Thiocapsa bogorovii: one gene and its partners. The protein of the gene in region 1 interacts with the protein of each later gene in a pairwise test. Links are inferred from orthologs where the notes say so. Each region holds a gene or a part of one and is shown on either strand. Other genes may lie near its edges. The genes, in order: lpdA, odhB and uvrD.

What was found.
Region 2: the proteins of lpdA (region 1) and odhB interact in binary tests that used the Escherichia coli proteins (3 or more experiments, as listed by UniProt). The link is inferred for Thiocapsa bogorovii from one-to-one orthologs.
Region 3: the proteins of lpdA (region 1) and uvrD interact in binary tests that used the Escherichia coli proteins (3 or more experiments, as listed by UniProt). The link is inferred for Thiocapsa bogorovii from one-to-one orthologs.

Annotation. Positions count from the first base shown.
Region 1 is NZ_CP089309.1:5,090,635-5,097,560, forward strand. Bases 1,807-4,717 are described here. They hold lpdA (dihydrolipoyl dehydrogenase), read right to left. Parts: upstream 4,171-4,717; coding sequence 2,443-4,170; downstream 1,807-2,442. Other genes in these bases: LT988_RS22710 (hypothetical protein), read left to right, coding at 1,807-2,053; LT988_RS22715 (BPTI/Kunitz domain-containing protein), read left to right, coding at 2,050-2,331; aceF (dihydrolipoyllysine-residue acetyltransferase), read right to left, coding at 4,382-4,717. Outside these bases: cpdA (3',5'-cyclic-AMP phosphodiesterase), read right to left, coding at 1-420; LT988_RS22705 (rubrerythrin family protein), read left to right, coding at 632-1,051; more of LT988_RS22710, read left to right, coding at 1,550-1,806; more of aceF, read right to left, coding at 4,718-6,124; aceE (pyruvate dehydrogenase (acetyl-transferring), homodimeric type), read right to left, coding at 6,334-6,926. UniProt on the Escherichia coli protein: Lipoamide dehydrogenase is a component of the glycine cleavage system as well as of the alpha-ketoacid dehydrogenase complexes.
Region 2 is NZ_CP089309.1:4,328,974-4,335,988, forward strand. Bases 110-3,109 are described here. They hold odhB (2-oxoglutarate dehydrogenase complex dihydrolipoyllysine-residue succinyltransferase), read right to left. Parts: upstream 2,252-3,109; coding sequence 968-2,251; downstream 110-967. Other genes in these bases: LT988_RS19195 (flavin prenyltransferase UbiX), read left to right, coding at 110-335; LT988_RS19200 (DUF29 domain-containing protein), read right to left, coding at 390-863; LT988_RS19210 (2-oxoglutarate dehydrogenase E1 component), read right to left, coding at 2,248-3,109. Outside these bases: more of LT988_RS19195, read left to right, coding at 1-109; more of LT988_RS19210, read right to left, coding at 3,110-5,106; LT988_RS19215 (hypothetical protein), read left to right, coding at 5,291-5,509; LT988_RS19220 (NRDE family protein), read left to right, coding at 5,653-6,465; hemC (hydroxymethylbilane synthase), read left to right, coding at 6,815-7,015. UniProt on the Escherichia coli protein: E2 component of the 2-oxoglutarate dehydrogenase (OGDH) complex which catalyzes the second step in the conversion of 2-oxoglutarate to succinyl-CoA and CO(2).
Region 3 is NZ_CP089309.1:2,878,994-2,885,954, reverse strand. The notes cover bases 2,246-5,191. They hold uvrD (DNA helicase II), read left to right. Parts: upstream 2,246-2,604; coding sequence 2,605-4,779; downstream 4,780-5,191. Other genes in these bases: LT988_RS13030 (30S ribosomal protein S1), read left to right, coding at 4,899-5,191. In the rest of the region: LT988_RS13045 (FAD-dependent oxidoreductase), read left to right, coding at 1-574; hemE (uroporphyrinogen decarboxylase), read right to left, coding at 956-2,020; more of LT988_RS13030, read left to right, coding at 5,192-6,116; LT988_RS13025 (TRAP transporter substrate-binding protein), read left to right, coding at 6,227-6,961. UniProt on the Escherichia coli protein: A helicase with DNA-dependent ATPase activity. Unwinds DNA duplexes with 3'-5' polarity. Translocates on single-stranded DNA with 3'-5' polarity. Initiates unwinding more efficiently from a nicked substrate than double-stranded DNA.

The DNA of each region.
Region 1 (6,926 bases):
AAAGACGAGATTCCAGTCGGCGAGCTTACGCACGGCAACCGGCTCGACTGCTGCAGGTCCGAGCAGCTCTTCCATCAGAGGACGAGAGTCGTGGTTGCCGGGAATGCAGTAGTAGGGTAAGTCGGTGCGATCGAGCAGACGACGGAGCGAGCGATACCCTTCGCGCGACTCGTCGTGGACAAGATCGCCCGTGAGCACTAAGGCATCGGCTGGTGGGGAATGCGAGAGGGCGAGCTCCAACACCGCCTCGAAGCTGCGCCGCGTGGTCACCCCGAGCAGCTGCCCGTCGGGTTGGGCGAACAGATGCGGATCGGTCAACTGCAGAAGCGTACGCCGTTGCACGGTCTGCTCCGGGCGTGTTCCACCCGCCACGGGTGATGGGGCGAGGTCGAGTGTCCGTGAGCCGATGGACGCTGGCATAATCTGCTCCTTGGTGATCAGATTTAGGGTATAGCAGTTGCGCATGAGCGCGTTACCGAACCAGTTCACAGACTTGTCGAAGAGCGCCGTCGCCCATAAAAACAGACGATCGAGGTCATTGGAACAAACAATTTCTGAAATGGCGTCGAGGTGACTAAGGTTTTTGTGTAGGTTCAGCCAACCCCGTTCTTTCCATCGTGAGGAGATCGACATGGAGCTCAAGGGCAGCAAGACCGAAGCGAGTTTGAAGGAAGCCTTCGCAGGCGAGTCTCAGGCCAATCGCCGCTACCTCTACTTCGCCGCCAAGGCCGATGTCGAGGGCTACAACGACGTCGCGGCGGTCTTCCGTTCTACCGCCGAAGGCGAGACAGGCCATGCGCACGGCCACCTCGAATATCTCGAAGCGGTCGGGGATCCGGCCACCGGCTTGCCGATCGGCCCGACCGGCGACAATCTGCGTGCGGCCATCGCGGGCGAGACCCACGAATACACCGACATGTATCCCGGCATGGCAAAGACCGCGCGTGACGAAGGTTTCGACGAGGTCGCGGATTGGTTCGAGACGCTGGCCAAGGCCGAGCGCTCGCACGCCAACCGCTTCCAGAAGGCACTCGATAACCTCGACGCCTAAACCGAGTCCCCCGAGCAACCAGATCGGCTCGGCGGCATGATGTCCATGCTCGGCGCCAAGTACCGCGGCGTCGGGCGCGGCTTAGAGAAAGAGCGCTTCCCCCGACCTTTGTAGGGAGCGCGAACCGCATGTCGGGGCGACGTGAGTCGCCCCTTCTTGTTTTGAGCTGCGGCGTCGTCCGGATGTCGACGCTCGGGAATCAACTTCACGATTACCGAGACCGCCTCGGATCCCTTGTCTGCTTCGTCACCTCGTGCGGCGCAGCCGCGCACGCGTATAATCGCGCCGTGCCCTTCAGCGCTCCAGGCCGCGTTTTACCGGCGTCCACCAACGACGCCCCAGTAGCAACAGGCCAGATCCGCATGAGGTGGCTCGACCCACCTCGAGCTTTTTCCATTCTTTAGAAGACCGCGTCAGCTGAGACGCCTGTGAATGATTGCGACGCGGAGTCAGCGTGAGACGAGTGACGATTGCACCCGATGCGGCTTAAAGGACACGATGGAACGATTGCTTGAATGGATCAGCGCTCGGCGACCCTGTCGTCTCATCGAAGGCGAGCAGGGCGAGCCCTACCTCGAACGCTACTACCTCCTCGGCGCCTTCGGCTGGCATCTGTATCTGCACCGCTTCGTCGATTCGGATCCGGACCGCGGGCTTCACGACCACCCCTGGCGACACGCCGTGAGCTTGGTGCTCTCGGGCGGCTATGACGAGATCCGCGCACTCGACGGGGACCCGGAGCACATCCGGGCGCGCTTCTGCGCTCCGGGAAGATTCAACAGGCTGCGCGGCTCGGACTATCACCGGGTGGTTTTGCGTGCGGGCGTCCCGGCTTGGACGCTCTTTATGCATGGCCCGAGAGTCAAGGGCTGGGGATTTCGTCGAGGGGGCTCCGTCCAGGTGATGGCCAAGGACGGAAACGACTTTCGACATCGCGATTGGTGGAAACAGGCGCCGACGGGTGCGGAGATCCGTGGGACGGCGCGGATCCGGCCTCGATGAGGGCCGAGCGGCTCGTCCGGTTGCGCGTTCCGGTGCTCGTGATCCTCATGGCGAGTCTATCGGGATGTGGCGGTGCTTCCTCGGGAGGCGCACGCGAGGAGCTTCCCGTCGCCTGTCTCGTCAAACCCGACCCCGGCCCCTGCCGCTCCAATCAACGCGGGTTCTATTACGATTATCGAGACGATCGCTGCAAGGCATTCACCTACGGCGGTTGCGCGGGTCGGGTGCCGTTTCCCACCCTGAAGCACTGTTTGGACTTCTGCGGGGCAAAGCGGTGATCCTCGGGGCCGGTCACGTGAAAGGCGACATCGGTTATCCGTCATCGGTGATCGGCTCTTAGGCAATCTCCGGCATCGCTTCCCCGCGAGGCGACGATAAGTCGCCGACAGTCAGCGCCTCTTCGGCGGCAGCAGATCCGTGATCGACCCGTGCGCCATCTCGGCGGCGAGCCCGATGGTTTCGTTCAGGGTCGGATGCGGATGAATGGTCAGGCCGATGTCTTCCATGTCCGCGCCCATCTCAAGCGCCAGAACAGCCTCGCCGATCAGCTCGCCGGCGTTCGGGCCGACGATGCCTGCGCCCAGGATGCGCTTGGTCTCCGGATCGAAGAGCAGCTTGGTCAGACCCTCGTCGCGATGGATGCCGAGTGCGCGGCCGCTTGCGGCCCAAGGGAAGACGCCTTTCTCATAGGCGATGCCATTGGCCTTGGCATCGGTTTCTGTGAGGCCCATCCAGGCGACCTCGGGGTCGGTGTAGGCGACCGAGGGGATGGTCATGGGATCGAAGAGGGCCGGCATCCCGGCGATGACCTCGGCCGCGACCTTGGCTTCGTGGGTCGCCTTGTGGGCGAGCATCGGCCCGCCGACCACGTCGCCGATGGCGAAGATGTTCGGCACGTTCGTGCGCATGTGGGCATCGACCTTGATGAACCCGTGCTGATCGACCTTCACCCCCGCCGCCTCGGCGTTGACGAGCTTCCCGTTCGGGCGTCGGCCGATGGCGACCAGTACCTTGTCGTAGACCTCCTCGCCCGGTTTTTTGCCCTCGAACACAACCTTGATGCCTTCGGCCGTGGCGCTCATCTGCGCGACCTTCGTTTCGAGTCGGATGGTGCTGTAGCGCTTCTTGATGACCTTTTCGAGCGCGCGCACGAGGTCGATGTCCGCACCGGGCATCAACTGATCCTTCATCTCGACGACCTCGACGGTCGAGCCGAGTGCACTGTAGACGCTTGCCATCTCGAGTCCGATGATGCCGCCGCCGACGATGAGGAGGCGCTCGGGAATGTCTGCGATCTCGAGCGCGTCGGTGGAGTCCATGACACGCGGGTCGTCATGCGGAAACCCAGGGATCTTCATGGGCGCCGAGCCGCACGCGATGATGCAGTGGTCGAACAGGATCCGGACCGGACCACCGGGTTGGGCCACGGCGATCCGGTTGGGTGCTTCGAACCGACCGGTGCCCTGGATCACGTCGACTCGACGTTGCTTCGCCATGGTCGCGAGACCGCCGGTGAGCTTGGCGACCACCTGCTCCTTGCCCGTGCGCATCTTTTCGAGGTCGATCTCGGGCGCACCGAAGGTCACGCCCATGGTGCCCAGGGTCTTGACCTCTTCGAGGATGGCGGCGGTGTGCAGCAGCGCCTTCGAGGGAATACAGCCGACGTTCAGACAGACGCCGCCGAGTGTGTGGTAGCGTTCGATCAGCACGACCTTCTTGCCGAGGTCGGCGGCGCGAAAGGCGGCGGTGTAACCTCCGGGGCCGGCGCCGAGGACCACGACCTCCGTGACGATCTCCTGCGACGCGGCGGCAGCCGTGTTCGCGGACGCTTTCACCGGTTCGGAGGCGCCCGCAGCCTGTACCTCCTTGACCTCGAGCGTCACGATGAGTGTGCCTTCCGAGATTCGATCGCCCACCGCGACCTCGACCGTGCGCACGATCCCGGCACGCGGCGCCGGGATCTCCATGCTCGCCTTGTCGCTTTCGAGGGTGATCAGCGACGCCTCTTCGATCACAGGGTCACCCGGGGAGACCAAGACCTCGATGACCTCCACGTCCTCGAAGTCTCCGATGTCCGGTACCTTGACCTCGATGATGTCGCCGCTCTTGTCGTTCATGGTGTGATTCTTCTCTTGGGGCCGCAACGGCCGCGCGATGATGATGGCTCGATAGCGCCCAATCCTAGACGAAAGCGTGTCGCGAGGCGAAACCCTCGACCCTATTCACTGCATTGCGTTCGGGCGTCGCGCACGTGCGTGGGCCCCGGGTATCGACCGCGGGAGCCGAGGCGAGGCACAGGCAAACATGCCCCGCCTCCACGAGCCGGCCTCACAGCAGGAGCTGACGAAGATCTCCGAGCAGCTCCCCGAGCAGGCTGGTGAAGCGCGCCCCGTCGGCCCCGTCGACGACACGGTGATCGTAGGACAGGGACAGCGGGAGCATCAGGCGCGGCTCGAAGCTCTGGCCGTTCCACACCGGCTTGGTCGTCGCGCGCGAGACCCCGAGGATGGCGACCTCGGGCGCGTTCACGATCGGCGTGAAGGCGGTCCCGCCGATACCGCCGAGGCTGGAAATGGAGAAACACCCGCCTTGCATGTCGCCCGGCAGCAGCTTGCCGTTGCGCGCCTTGTCGCCGAGATCGGAGAGCTCCGCGGCCAGGGCATAGATGCCTTTCTTGTCGACATCGCGCACGACCGGGACGACCAGGCCCTGCGGCGTATCGACCGCCACACCGATATGGGTGAAGTGCTTGAGCACCAGACCCTCGCCGTCCGTTGTCAGCGAGGCCTTGAGGACGGGCATCCGGTTCAGGGCCGTCGCGACCGCCTTGAGGAGGAAGGGAACAAAGGTCAGCTTGATGCCCTTTTCGGTGGCCTGAGCCTTTTGCGCCTTGCGGAAGTCCTCGAGGGAGGTGATGTCTGCCTCGTCGAATTGCGTGACGTGCGGCACGGAAAGCCAGCAGCGGTGCAGATGTCGACCGCTGAGCTTCTTGATGCGCGACAGTTCGGTGACCTCGACCGGGCCGAACTTGGCGAAATCAATCTCGGGCGCGGCGGGCAAGGCGAAGGGCAGGGCGCCGCCGGCGGGCCCGCTCGGAGCACCTTGCGCGAGCGCGTGCTTGACGAAGCCCTGGACGTCGTCCTTGAGCACGCGACCCTTCGGCCCTGACCCCTTGACGAATTTCAGGTCGACGCCGAGCTCGCGAGCGAACCGTCTCACTGTGGGGCTCGCATGGGCCTTGCGGCCTTTGGCGATGGCTGCCATGTCCTCGGGGCGTGGCAGCACCGGCGCGGGTCGGCGCTCGGATTCACCGGGTGCGCGCTTCGCGTTCGATGACGGCCCCGGCGGTGCTTCGAGCTCTTCGGCCGTGTTCGCAGCCATCGGCGAGGCCGTTGCGATCGGCTCGCCGCTGTCGATCTCGCCGTCGGTGCGAAGCGTGAGGATGAGATCGCCCTGGTTGAGGGTATCTCCGACCTTGACGGCCAGCTCCTCGACGATACCTGCGTTTGGAGAAGGGATTTCCATCGTGGCCTTGTCGCTCTCGAGCGTGAGGAGCGACTGGTCGACCTCGATGCGATCTCCCGGAGCGATCAGGACCTCGACGACCGGGATGTCGGAAAAATCGCCGATATCGGGCAGGACCACGGAGATGGTCTCGCCGCTGCTCGGCCCATGCCGAGCAGTCGACTTCGGTAGCGGCGGCGACGCAGGAGCCGGGGAGGCCGCGCGAGACGTCAGGGGGGCGGCGAGCGGCTCGCCCGACCCGGCTTGCGCAGACCGCGTTTCGCCGGCTGCGTTCTCTTCGGGTGCCGCCTCCTCCGAGCCGGTACCATCTGTCTCGACGCTCATCAGGGGATCCCCCTGACTGACCCGGTCTCCGATCTTGACCTTCAACGCTTTGATCACCCCCGCCAGGGGCGAGGGGATCTCGATGGTCGCCTTGTCGCTTTCCAGGCTGAGGATCGATTGCTCGGCCTCGATCCGGTCGCCTGGCGCGACGAGGATCTCGATCACCTCGACGTCCGAGAAGTCCCCGATGTCCGGCAGCAGAATATCTTCGACGGTTGCCACGCTCTGTCCTCCCTAAACCGCGTCCGGGGCGATCACCACGGATCCCTGTGGTGGGCGGCCCTGGCTGAGCCGGGCGGTTCGGCCCGGACGCGGTTTAGCCATAGATTTTAGATGTCCTAAACCGCGTCGGCCGAGCGCTTCGTAGAACCTTGTATGTCGGTAGGTTCACCGAAGCAACGCGTGTCATGCCGGACGCGGTTTAGCGCGGTTCAGATCGTCACCGGGTTGGGTTTTTCCGGGTCGATACGGTATTTCCGAATGGCCTCGGAGACCGTCGCGGTCGGGATCTCGCCCTCGTCCGCCAATGCCTTGAGTGCGGCGACGACGATGTAGTAACGATTCACCTCGAAGAATTTTCGGAGCTGGCTGCGCATATCGCTCCGCCCGAAGCCGTCGGTCCCGAGCACCAGGTAATGGCGCGGGATGTAGGGGCGGATCTGATCGGCGTAGGTTCGGATATAGTCGGTGGCGGCAATGATCGGACCCTGGGTCCCGGCCAGCTGCTCCTCGACATACGTGGTTCGTTGGGGCTGGTCGGAGTGGAGCATGTTCCAGCGCTCCACATCGATGCCCTCGCGCCGCAGCTCGTTGAAGCTGGTGACGCTCCAGACATCGGCGCCGACGTTGAAGTCCTTGGCGAGCAGCTCGGCCGCGGCCAAGACCTCCCGCAGGATGGTCCCGGCGCCGAGCAACTGGACCCGGTGGGTATGCTCCTCGCCCTGATGAACCCGATACATGCCCTTGAGGATCCCGGCCTCGGCGCCCTCGGGCAGCGCCGGCTGAACGTAATTCTCGTTCATCG
Region 2 (7,015 bases), 760 kb from region 1 along the record:
GCAACCCGCCCGATGCCATGGTCATCTGCCCCTGCACCACGGGCACGCTCGCGAGCATCGCGGCCGGCGTGTCGACCTCGCTCATCGACCGCGCGGCGGATGTAACGATGAAGGAGTCTCGCAAGCTGATCCTGGTGATCCGCGAGACGCCCTTTACCGCCATCCATCTCGAGAACATGCTGCGTCTTGCACGCGCCGGTGCGGTCATCATGCCGGCCAATCCGGGGTTCTACTTCAAGCCCGCGCGCATCGAGCAGATCGTCGATTTCATGGTGGCGCGAATCCTGGATCATCTGGACGTACCGCATCGGCTCACGGCCCGTTGGGGCGAGTAGCGCTGCGACGGCGACACGAGCGTGCGGCGTATCGGGCCGGGCGGCACGCCTCGGTCAGCCGGTCGTTTCCGGATAGAAGTCGCGACTGAAGATCTGCCCGCTTTGATAGGGACATTCGGCCGGAAAGGTCGCGGCCGGAAGTCCTGTCTCGTCGGCGGCGAGGTTGACGGCTTGGATGTAGGATTCCCCGATTGCATCCTCGAGCACGCGCTTGAGGCCTGGGTTTTTTTCCATAAGGTATGTCAGCGCGGCGCGCTGCTCGATGATGGTATTGCGCCAGCTCCTGCCTTCGAAGTCCGCCCAACGCTCGGACAGTCGGCCGTACTGGAATTGCCATTTGAGCAGATGGGCGAGCAGCACGCGCAAACGGTTGACCAGCTCATGCCGCTGACTCCTGCCCATGTCGTCCAGCTCCTCGATCAAATGGGCGAGATCCAGCTCCGCGAATCGCCGCTGGCGCAGCAGGGCGGCTGTCCGCGCCGCCCAGGCGGAATAGTCCTGCTCGTAGAGTCGGTCTAGCTCGCTCATCGGAAAACCTGTTCCAATATCCTAAACCGCGCCGACTCCAGCGTTCGTCAAGTCCGCCGGGGCCGATGCCATCTAAAAACGTTACTTACCGCGCCGGGCGCGGTTTAGATCCTCAACAGCAACCGCGCCGGATCCTCCAGGGTCTCCTTGATACTGACCAGGAACTGCACCGCCTCGCGTCCGTCGATGATCCGGTGGTCGTAGGTCAGGGCCAGATACATCATGGGTGCGATCTTGATCTCGCCCTTGTCGGCGATCGGGCGCTCCTGGATCTTGTGCATCCCCAAGATGGCGCTTTGCGGCGGGTTGAGGATGGGCGTGGAGAGCAGCGAGCCGAAGACCCCGCCGTTGGTGATCGAGAAGGTGCCGCCCGTGAGCTCCTCGTAGCTGAGGTTTCCGTTCTGTGCCTTTTCTCCGAAGGCGACGATGCCCTGCTCGACGTCGGCCATGCTCAGCTGATCGCAGTTGCGCAGGATGGGGACAACAAGACCGCGCGGGGAGCTGACTGCGATTCCGATGTCGTAATAGCCGTGATAGATGATGTCGTCCCCGTCGACAGAGGCGTTGATCACGGGGAAGCGTTGCAGTGCCTCCACCGCGGCCTTGACGAAGAAGGACATGAAGCCGAGCCGAACCGCGTGGGTCTTCTCGAACTGGTCTTTGTAGCGGCTCCGCAGCGCGAGAACGGCCTTGAGATCGACCTCGTTGAAGGTCGTCAGCATGGCCGAATTCTGCTGGGCCTGGACCAGGCGCTCGGCGACGCGGGCACGCAGACGGGTCATGGGGACACGCTGCTCGGGACGGCCGGCCTCGCCGGTGAGGCTCGGGCTCGGTGCGGGTGACGCGAGGGCCAGCTCGGGGTCCTTGGCCGGCGCGGCCTGCTCGCGCTCGTCCAGATAAGCGATGACGTCGGCCTTGTGGATACGCCCGTCGCGGCCTGTGCCCGGAATCGCATGTGGGTCGAGATTCAACTCCTTCACCAGACGCCGCGCGGCGGGTGCGACCTGCGGTTCTGCGTCGGCCGCCGGTGCGGCCTTCGCCGCCGAGCCGGCAGATGCGGCCTTCGCCGCCGGGCTCGCAGATGCGGCCTTGGCTGGCGCGGCTTGGGTAGGCGGCGATGCCTGACCTGCCGGCGGTGTTGCTCCGGTGCCGCTCGCCTCGATCAGCGCCAGGACGGCATCGGACTGAACCAGATCGCCCTCGTTGGCCATGATCTCGCCGAGGATGCCGTCGATCGGCGAGGGGACCTCGAGCACGACCTTGTCGGTTTCCAGATCGACCAGATTCTCCTCGCGCTTGACCGAATCGCCCGGGCGCTTGTGCCAGGTTGCGACCGTGGCGTCGGCAACCGACTCGGGGAGGGCGGGGACACGGACTTCGCTGCTCATTGTGGCGGGATCCTTTTATTCATGCTGGGGTTGAAATGCCCGGTCAGGGCCTCGTCGATCAACCTCTCCTGCTGCTCGACATGTGCGGCACGGTGGCCGACGGCCGGTGCGGCGGAGGATGGGCGGCCGACGTAATAGGGACGCTTCCCGTCCTGCATCAGGTTGTGGAAGCGGTGTTTGATCTGGTCCCAAGCGCCTTGGTTCTGCGGCTCCTCCTGGCACCAGATGATCTCTTCGGTGGTCTCGTAAGCCTCGAGCGCGCGGTCGAAGTGGTTCTTGGGGAAGGGATACAGCTGCTCGATGCGGATGATGGCGACATTCGTCAGGCCACGCGCACGCCGCGCTTCGAGCAAATCGAAATAGACCTTACCGCAGCAGAAGACCACGCGCTCGGTCTGTGCGGGGTCGATCGGGTCGATCTCGGGGATCACCGTCTGGAAATGACCGCTGGTCAGCTCATCGAGGGCGGAGACCGCGAGACGATGGCGCAACAGGCTCTTCGGGGTCATGACGATCAGCGGTTTGCGGTAGTCGCGGACGATCTGTCGGCGTAGCAGGTGATACATCTGGGCCGGGGTGGTCGGCACGCAGACCTGGATGTTGTGCTCGGCGCAGAGCTGCAGGAAACGCTCCAGACGGGCGGAGGAATGCTCGGCGCCTTGGCCCTCGAGTCCATGCGGAAGCAGCATCACAAGCCCGCAGCACAGACCCCACTTGGTCCCGGCGGAGGTGATGAACTGATCGATCACCACCTGGGCGCCGTTGGCGAAGTCCCCGAACTGGGCCTCCCAGAGCGTCAGCGCGCTCGGCTCCGCGGTCGCGAAGCCGTATTCGTAGGCCAGCACCGCCTCCTCGGAGAGGAGTGAATCGATCGCGATGAAGGCGCCCTGATGCTCGCCGATGTGCTGCAACGGCGTATAGGCGTTGCCGGTCACTTGGTCGTGGATCTTGGCATGGCGATGGAAGAAGGTCCCGCGCCCGGCATCCTGTCCGGACAGGCGCACCGGCGTACCTGCATCGACGAGGGTGGCGTAGGCCAGATTCTCCGCGAAGCCCCAGTTCAGGAGCTGATCGCCTTGAGCCATCTTCCGCCGCTCTTCCCAGAGCTTCTCGACCCGGGGATGGAGCTCGAACCCATCTGGAACGCGCAACATGGCATCGCTCAGCTCGCGCAGCTTCTCGACCGGGACACCCGTATCGACGCTTTGATCCCAGTCCGTGGTGCGGCAGAAGCCCCAATCGACGCGGTAGGCATGGTCCAGCCCGCACAGGACCGGGCGCGCGACCACCACACCCTGCTCGATGGAGTCGCGATAGTCCGCAACCATCGCATCGACCTCCTCCTTGGAGACGAGGCCGTCGGAGACGAGGCGATCGGCATACACGGCACGCGGGGTCGGATGCCGGCGGATCTTCTTGTACATCATCGGCTGGGTGACTGCGGGCTCGTCGGCCTCGTTGTGCCCCAGACGCCGATAGCAGACCAGGTCGATGATGACGTCCTTGTGGAACTGGTTGCGAAAATCCAGCGCCATGCGGGTGACGAAGATGACCGACTCCGGGTCGTCGCCGTTCACGTGAAAGACCGGCGCCTGCACCATCTTGGCGACATCGGTGCAGTAGAGTGTGGATCGGGTATCGAGTGGGTTGCTGGTCGTAAAGCCGATCTGGTTGTTGATGACGATGTGGACCGTGCCGCCGGTGGCATAGCTGCGCGTCTGCGAGAGCTGGAGCGTCTCCATGACCACGCCTTGCCCGGCGAAGGCGGCGTCGCCGTGGATCAGCACGGGCAGGACCTGATCGCCGCTGCGGTCGTGGCGGCGCCGCTGGCGTGCCCGCACCGAGCCCTCGACCACCGGGTTGATGATCTCCAGATGGGACGGATTGAAGCCCAGCACCAGGTGGACGATGCCGCCGGGCGTGTCGATGTCGGTCGCGAAGCCCATGTGATACTTCACGTCCCCGGCCATCTGGCGCCAATCCATCTGGACCCGGCCCTCGAACTCGTCGAAGATGTCCTGCGGCGGCTTGCCGAAGATGTTGGTCAGGACGCTGAGACGCCCACGGTGGGCCATGCCGATGACCAGCTCCTTCTGGCCCTTGCGTCCGGCGCGCTGGATCAGCTCGTCCAGCATCGGGATGAGGGCGTCGCTGCCTTCGAGCGAAAAGCGCTTCTGGCCGACATAGCGTTGGTGAAGATACTTCTCGAAGCCCTCGGCGGCGGTCAGCAGGGTCAAGAGCCAACGCCGATCGGCGGTGTCGATCTCGGGTATCGCCCGATATCCTTCGAGCCGCTTCTGGATCCAGCGTTTCTCCTGGGTATCGGTGATGTGCATATACTCCGAGCCGACCGTACCGCAATAGATCTGCTCGACCATCGCGATGATGTCGCGCAGCGGCATGCGGTCCGGGGCGTAGAGCGAACCCGTATGGAAGACCTGATCCATGTCGTCCGGCTCCAGGTTGTGGAAGGCCGGATCCAGATCTGCGATCTTGGGCGTGTCGCGCAGCTTGATCGGGTCGAGGTCGGCGACCTGATGACCGCGGTAGCGATAGCCGTTGATGAGGGAGAGCACCGCGGCCTGTTTTTCCGCGGCGGCGGGCTCGAGCCGCTCGGTGGAACGCGTGCGCGCGCGCGTTCGGCTCTCTTGGGCGAGCCGCAGGAAGTTCTCGCGCACCGGCCCGTGTGCGACCTCATTGGCCGCCTCCTGGTGCATCACATGGAAGCGCTCTCTCCAAGCTAAATCGACGCTCTCCGGGTCCTTTAAATAGCGTTCATAGAGGTCTTCGATAAAGGCTGCATTGCCGCCGTAAAGGGCGCCGGAACTGCGAAACAGCTCGAGGATTGCGCTCATGCTCGGTGTTGTTTCTCTGAGTTGATTTTATAGATGGATAATCGATGTTTATAACACAGGTTCCGAAGCGCTTGGCAAGCGGGTTCAGGGCGACCGACCTCACCCGACAAGGACCGGGCGGATATCATCGCCGATCTTGCGGTGTGGCGTCTTCCGAGCCGTGACCGACGGGGCCGGCGCTCACATGGAACCGCAATACTCCGCGGCGGACCTCACCGAGCGCAAGCGTCGGCGCATCCGCTTGGCACGGCTCGAGGCCGACATCGCCTATTTCCAGGCGCGCCTGGAAATGATCGGCGAGCCGACGAGCGCGAATCAACTGACCCAGCGCAAGGCATTCGAGCTTTTGCTCAAGACAGTCTCGACCAAGGTCGCGAAGGTCCAGCGAGAACGAGCGGTTTGAGTCGGGTCCGGTGGAATCGAAGCGTCTCGCATCATCGCCTCTTCATCGCATCCGCCGTTGATGGTCGGCCCGAATCCGAATGCACGCACGGAATGATTTTTGTTCGATCCGAAGCCCATCTCGCCTCGGCCGTTTTGGATGCGATGTCGAACGCGTATCACGAGAGAGCACCGCAGGGCGATCTCCTGCTCGAGGGGTTTGAATTCATGTGCACCTTCGTCATTCTGAAGCGGCCGGGCCATCTCTGGCCGGTATTGATCGCGGCCAATCGCGACGAGATGCTCACGCGTCCGAGTCGCCCGCCGGGCCGACATTGGTCGGACCGCCCGGAGGTGCGTGCCGGGCTTGATCTGGAGTCCGGCGGGAGCTGGCTCGGGGTCAACGACCATGGCCTCGTTGCCGCGATCATGAACCGTCGGGGGACGCTCGGATCCCTGCCCGGCAAACGCAGTCGAGGCGAGCTGGTCTTGGAGGCACTCGACCATGCCGAAGCGTCCGAGGCTGCCGGGGCGCTGGCCGATCTCGATCCGGCGGCCTATCGGCCCTTCAATCTGGTGGTGGCGGACCCGCGCTCGGCCTATTGGCTGCGTCACGGCGGCGACGGCGACATCCGCGTCCATCCGATCGCCCCCGGTCTGCACATGTTGAGCGCAAGCGAGCTCGACGATGTCGGAGATCCGCGCGTCGCCGAGCATTTTCCGAGGTTCCTCGCAGCGCAGACCCCGGATCCGGACGCCGAGGACTGGACGGCCTGGCGGGATTTGCTCGCATCGCATCGGCCCGGTCCGGATGCGGACCCCGAGACCGCCATGACGTTCGAGCGGTCCGACGGGTTCGGCACGCGTTCAGGGGCGCTGATCGCAATCCCCCTCTATCCCGGCTACGGCAGCGGGCCGATCTGGCTGCATGCGGAAGGGAGGCCGGATGAGGCCCCATTCATCAAAGTGCCCAACTAAACCGCGTCCCGAGCTAAACCGCGTCCCCGGCGGGGCGATATCCTTCAGTTGGCGGCGGCGGGCGGCAGACCCCTCATGATCCGTGCTGGACGCGGTTTAGGATAATAAAAACAATTTTTTAAACTGCGTCCGCTCCGTCGTTCGTTGGTGCCTGCAGTGTCAAGAAGCGGTTTGAGTCGCTATGTCGCTGCGAGACGCAGTTTAGACGGTTCGAATCCCCGTGTCGGCTGTGACACAATCGCATCCTTTCGCCGCCTTCGTGATTCAACGGTCTCGTCCGCGCGGGCGTGATCGATTAAGTTCCTGTCTCCGACCCTGGCTTCGATCGAGAGCCCCTTTAGGATCCACCATGTCGAACATCATCCGTATCGCCACCCGTAAATCTCCCTTGGCCATGTGGCAGGCCGAGCATGTGTCCGCGCTGCTGACGAAGCTCCATCCGGGGCTCGACATCCAGATCGTCGGGATGACCACCAAGGGCGACAAGATCCTCGATGCGCCGCTGGCGAAGGTCGGCGGAAAAGGCCTCTTCGTGAAGGAGCTGGAGCAG
Region 3 (6,961 bases), 2.2 Mb from region 1 along the record:
CGGCAAGACCCGCTTCGGACCGACCGCCTTCATGCTGCCGATGCTCGAGCGGTACAACCGCGACAGCATCCCGGAGTTCTTCAAGGTCCTGAGGTTCGATCGACGCGTTGCCGCGGCCTTTTGGGCTATGCTCAAGGAGCGCGATATCCGCCACTACATCCTGCGCAACCTCCTCTACGAGGTACCGGGCCTGAATCGCCATTTCTTCGTGCGCGAGATCCGCAAGATCGTTCCCTCGATCAAGGCGGCCGACATCAGCTATGCCGAGCGCTTCGGCGGGCTGCGACCCCAGTTGATCGACAAGACCTCCGGCAAGCTGCGCATGGGCGAGGCCAAGATCACCAACGGGAGCGGACTCATTTTCAACATGACCCCTTCGCCCGGCGGTACAAGTTGTCTGGGCAGCGGCGAGACCGACATGCGCTCGATTGCCGCCTATTTAGGCGCCCGAATCGACGAGCAGGGCTTGGCCAGCGAGCTTCTGATGGGTTACGAGGATACGCGCGGGCAGGGTGACGCAGCGGCGGCCGTGGAGACTGAATCGGATGCGGTGGCGCTAGCCGAGGCGGTCTAAAATGAATCGCGTCCTCGGGGGCTTATGCTTTGCTTGAGGGGAGTTTCACCCTCGGCATAACCTGAAGCGTTTCAGCAGGACGCGATTCAGAGGCTAAAAGCGAGGAAAGGATTACAAGCGACGCACTTTCTGGTCGGCAAGCACTGTAGGGGTAAGCGCACCGCAGTCCACCAACGCCTGCGCAGACCTCGGTGGACTTCGCTCCGACGCGTCCACCCTACGGCCGGTCTATCATCAAGGCCCGGTATCCGGGCGGCGCCTTAGAGCCGAGCCAGGACAATCCTTTCGAAAAAGTATCCTAAACCGCGTCAACACCGAGCCCATGGGCTCGCGCAACCGCGAGCCCCATCCCAAAACATTCCCTATCGCACCGGACGCGGTTTAGCCGTGGTAGGGCCGACTGAGCTCATGAACCGCCGCCACCATCGCCCCGGCATGCTCCGGATTCACGTCCGGAGTGATCCCGTGCCCGAGGTTGAAGACATGACCCGGACCCTTGCCGTAGCTGGCGAGCACGCGCGCCACCTCTTCGCGGATCCGCTCGGGTGAGGCGTAGAGCGCGCAAGGGTCGAGATTACCCTGCAGCGAGACACGGTCACCGGTCAGGATGCGCGCGTCGGCCAGATCCGTCGTCCAGTCCACGCCGAGTCCGTCGCAACCGGTGTCGGCCATGTGATTCAGCCACTGACCGCCGTTCTTGGTGAAGAGGATCACCGGTACGGCGCGTCCCTCCGCCTCGCGATTCAACCCCTCGACCACGCGCTGCATGTAGGCCAGGGAGAATTCCCGATAGTTGGCCGGCGCCAGCGCACCGCCCCAGGTATCGAAGATCATGGTCGCTTGCGCGCCGCGTGCAATCTGGGCGTTCAGATAAGCGATCACCGCATCCGCTGTCTTGGCCAAGAGGGCGTGGAGGAGGTCCGGGCGGTCGAACATCATCCCTTTCGCATGCGAGAAGTTCTTCGCGCCTCCGCCCTCGACCATGTAGGTCGCCAGGGTCCAGGGGCTGCCGGAGAAGCCGATCAAGGGCACGCGGCCGGCGAGCTCGCGTCGAATGGTCGAGACGGCATCCATCACGTAACGCAGCTCGTCCTCCGGATCCGGCACAGCGATCCGATCCACATCCGTCTGCGTACGCACCGGCCTCTCGAAATGCGGCCCTTCGCCCTCGGCGAAATACAGACCCAGCCCCATCGCATCCGGCACGGTCAGGATGTCCGAGAAGAGGATGGCGGCATCCAACGGAAAACGCTCCAACGGCTGCAGCGTGACCTCACAGGCCAACTCCGGATTCTTGCACAGATCCATGAAGCTGCCGGCCTTCGCGCGCGTCGCACGGTACTCGGGCAGATAGCGGCCTGCTTGGCGCATCATCCAAACCGGCGTGTATTCAACGGGTTCGCGCATCACTGCACGAAGGAAGGTGTCATTGATGAGTGGCGTCATGAAGCAGGACCTGGGCAGTCGAGTAGAAGGGTCTCGGTGGTTCGGGCGCCCATTCTACTACGGGTTTCGCTCATGACGAGGTTGCGAAGGTCGGCGCTGCTCAAGTCCGCCATTGCGGTGGGGGCACCGGATCGAGGGGCAGGCCGAACAGCGACCGCTCGTCCGAGGGGGAGGCCTTGGGATCGGCCGACTGTATAAGTCTGTTCACGAAAGAACCAGAGTTCTGTGGATAAGGTGTGACCTCCTGGACGGCCTTATTTTGCACACCGGTTACGCACAGGTTGGGCAACTCTCCGGGAACACCCAAAGATCGTTCCAACTAATTGAGTTAATATATTTTTTCGGCACGGTCGAGTTATCCACAGAGCTTATTAAGATTACTGTCTTTTTATTTAAACTATTTTAAATAAGGATCCGGCCGGGAAACCGGTCGATCCCGCTCGCAGGGCTCCGAGAATCATCCAACAGACTGAATTAATATATTTTTCGTGCGCATCCCTGCGTCTGACTTCACCTCTCCTCGGTTGGAGCCAACCGACAACAACGCATGTCATGCGGGAGCTGGTTTCAGTAGAATCCGGGCGATGGATGTGTCCGCCCTTCTCGATCCCCTCAACGACGCTCAGCGCGCGGCCGTCGGCGCTGAGTCAGGTAACCTTTTGGTGCTCGCCGGCGCCGGGTCCGGCAAGACGCGTGTCCTGGTGCATCGCATCGCCTGGTTGGTCCAGGTGCAACAGGTGCCGTCTTATGCCGTGCTCGCGGTCACCTTCACCAACAAAGCGGCGCGCGAGATGCGCGGTCGGATCGAGACCATGCTCGGAGTGCCGATCGGCGGGATGTGGGTCGGTACCTTTCACGGGCTCGCCCATCGCTTTCTGCGCGCCCATTGGCAAGACGCCGGGCTCCCGCAGCATTTCCAGATCTTGGATTCAGATGACCAATTCCGTCTGATCAAGCGCATCCTCAAGGCGATGCAGCTGGACGAGGCCCGTTGGCCGCCGCGTCAGGTGCAGGCTTTCATCAACAAGCAGAAAGACGAGGGTCTGCGGCCGAACCACCTGGACGGCGGCGGCGACTTCTTCACGGATAAGATGATTGCGGTCTATCGTCAGTACGAGGAGGAGCGCGCACGCTCGGGCCTGCTGGACTTCGCCGATCTGCTGCTCAAGACTCTGGAGCTGCTGCGCGAGCGTACGGATATCCTGCAGCACTACCAGCGACGCTTCGCGCATATCCTGGTGGACGAGTTCCAGGATACGAACGCCATCCAGTACGCCTGGCTGCGCTTACTTGCCGGGACGAACGACAACCTCTTCGCCGTGGGCGACGACGATCAGTCGATCTACGGCTGGCGCGGCGCAAAGGTTGAAAATATCCAATCGTTTCAGTGGGATTATCCAAACACGCAGGTCATCCGGCTGGAGCAGAATTACCGTTCGAGCGGCAACATTCTGGCTGCGGCCAACGCCCTGATTGCCCACAATCCGAGCCGTCTCGGGAAAAACCTCTGGACCCAAGACGGCGAGGGCGAGCCGATTCGACGTTACACGGCGTTCAACGAAGTCGACGAGGCGCGCTTCGTCGTGGAGCGGATTCGCCGCTTTACGCAAAACGAAGGGCATCGGCGCGACGAATGCGCGATCCTCTATCGCACGACGGCCCAGTCACGTCTTTTCGAAGAGGCGCTGATCCAGGCGCAGATCCCGTATCGGGTGTACGGTGGACTGCGATTCTTCGAACGCGCCGAGATCCGTGATGCGCTGGCCTATCTGCGTCTGGTCGCCAACCCGGACGACGATGCCGCCTTCGAGCGCGTGGTCAACACACCGAACCGTGGCATCGGTGCCCGCACCCTGGACTTGTTGCGCCAGCAAGCACGCGAGACACGGGTGTCGCTCTGGCAGGCGGCGGCCGATCTGACCGGGACTTCGGTTCTGGGGCCGAGGGGCGGTGCCGCACTGCATGGATTCATGGATCTGATCCGAGAGCAGCGCCGAGCGCGCGAGGGTCTGGCGTTGCACGAGTTGGTGACTGCCCTGATCGAGTCGGCCGGCTTGCCGGATTTCTATAAAAAAAACAAGGACGGCAAAGGCCAGGATCGAGTGGAGAACCTCGAGCAGCTGGTCGACACGGCCGCGCGCTTCGAGGAGGACCTGCACGAGGAAGAGACGGACGCGCTTGCGGTCTTTCTTGCGCATGCTGCTCTGGAAGCGGGCGACACCCAGGCCGACGGTTTCGAGGACAGCGTGCAACTCATGACACTACACAGCGCGAAGGGGCTGGAATTTCCGGTGGTCTTCCTGGTCGGGCTGGAAGAGGGCCTGTTCCCCCACAGTCTGTCGGCGGAGGACCCGAGCCGGCTCGAAGAGGAGCGCCGACTCTGCTATGTCGGCATGACACGCGCGATGCGCGAGCTTTATGTCACCCACGCAGAGAGCCGGCGGCTCTACGGCCGGGAGGAGTCCCCGATGCCTTCGCGGTTCCTGCGCGAGGTCCCGCCCGGATTGGTCGAAGAGGTCCGGGCGCGCAGCGCGGCCCGCCGTGCGGCGTCAGGACTGAGTCCGAGTCTGACATCGACGTCGAGCGGCGACACCGGTCTCTTCAGGCTCGGACAACGTGTGGTTCACCCGAAGTTCGGCGAGGGCGTGGTCCTGAACAGCGAGGGTCGCGGATCCGCGGCTCGGATACAGGTCAATTTTCAGAAGGCCGGCGCCAAATGGCTGGTCCTGGCCTATGCTCGGCTTGAGCCGGCGAGCTGACTCCAGGGACCGGAGCAACCAACCAAACCGGGTGGCCGGCCGGTCGGGCGCACTGCGACCGGCGGCATCTCTCGGCACACACGGTTTCACTCTCAACCCGACGACGGCAAGACTTCACCATGTCCCAGACCGAAAGCTTCGAAGACCTCCTCAAGCAGTTCGACCAGACCCATCCGGGATCCAGCACGAAGGAGCCGGGGGTCGGGGACAAGGTCCGCGGGGTCTTGGTCTCGATCGGCGATGAGTATGCTTTCGTCGATCTGGGCGGCAAGTCCGAGGGTCGTCTCGATGTTTCGGCACTTAAAGATGCCGAAGGCAATTTGAAGTCTGCCGTCGGCGACACGGTCGAGACGCATGTCACCGGAAAGGACGAGGATTCCGGGACGCTCCTGCTCGGCAGTCAGCACGGGCACCGCTATCACGGGATCGAGGAGGTCGAAGGCGCCTATCGGCAAGGGCTCCCGGTGCAAGGTCAGGTCACCGCGGCCGTCAAAGGCGGCGTCGAGGTCCAAGTGGCCGGGCTGCGTGCCTTCTGTCCGGCCTCTCAGGTCGACATCCGCTTCATCGAAGACCTCTCCGAGCTTGTCGGCCAGCGGTTCGATTTCCGCATCACCAAGTTCGAAGGCGGCCGACGACCGAATCTGGTCGTATCGCGTAAGGTGCTGCTCGAAGAGGAGCAACACCGGCGTGCCGAGGAGACGCGGGCGCAACTGCACGAAGGTGCGGTGCTGTCCGGGGTTGTCACCTCGCTGAAGGACTATGGGGCGTTCGTCGATATCGGCGGTCTCGAGGGCATGATCCACATCAGTCAACTGGCCTTCGGTCATGTGAAGCATCCCGGGGAGATCCTCAGCGTCGGGCAGCCCGTCGAGGTCTCGGTCCTGCGCATCGAGCCGCCGAGCGGTCCGAAAAGCCGGGAGAAGATTGCGCTCTCGATCCGTGCACTTGCCCGCGATCCTTGGCAAGAAGCCGCCGACAACTTCCCCGTCGGTCAGCGCGTGAGCGGTACGGTGAGTCGACTGCAACCCTTCGGTGCTTTCGTCGAGCTCGCCCCCGGGATCGACGGTCTCGTCCATATTAGCGAGCTCGGCGCCGGGCGCCGCGTGAATCATCCGAGCGAGGTCATCAACGTCGGGGACCCTGTCGAAGCAACCGTCTTGGCGGTCGACTCGGAGCGACGTCGGATCAGTCTGTCGCTCGACGACACCAAGGGATTCGAAGCGGGATCGCAGGCGCCTGGCGTCACGCCCGGGGCACCCGTCGCAGAGGCCGCGGAGAAGACCTTGGGTAGCTTCGGCGCGCTTTTGCAGGAATCCTTGAAGAAAGGCCGATCGTAGGTGTCTTCGGGCCTTCTCAGACTCGAATGCAGTCCGGGGACCACGGATTCCGCCGTTGGCACCCGGGCCCACGGCAAACAGATCATCAACACGCAGATTGGAGGACGGGGATGCAACGCCGCGATTTCATCAAAGGGGTCGGTGCTGGCTCGCTGGCTGTCGGGGCGCTGGCCAGCGGTATGGAGTCGGCTCATGCCAAGGCCGAATACTCTTGGAAGATGGTCACCACCTGGCCGAAGAACTTCCCGGGCCTCGGCACCGGCGCGAACAACCTCGCTGCCTTGATCGGCGAAATGAGCGGTGGTCGAATCGAGGTCAAGGTCTTCGGTGCCGGCGAGCTCGTCCCCGCCTTCGAGATCTTCGATGCAGTTTCGCGCGGGACCGCCGAGATGGGCCACGGCTCGGCCTATTACTGGAAAGGCAAGAGCGAGGCCGCTCAGTTTTTCTCCACCGTGCCGTTCGGTCTGACGGCACAGGAGATGAACGGCTGGATCTACCATGGCGGCGGGATGGAGCTCTGGACCGAACTCTACGCCCAATTCGGTTTGGTCCCTGCGCCTGCCGGGAACACCGGCGTTCAGATGGGTGGTTGGTTCAACAAGGAAATCAACTCGGTCGATGACCTGAAAGGTTTGAAGATGCGCATCCCGGGCCTCGGCGGCGAGGTCTTGGCGCGGGCCGGTGGTATTCCGGTCAATCTGCCCGGAGGAGAGCTTTTTACCGCATTGCAGAATGGTACGATCGATGCGACCGAGTGGGTCGGCCCCTACAACGATCTTGCGTTCGGTCTCTACAAGGCGGCCAAGTATTACTATTATCCGGGCTGGCACGAGCCGGGCACCATC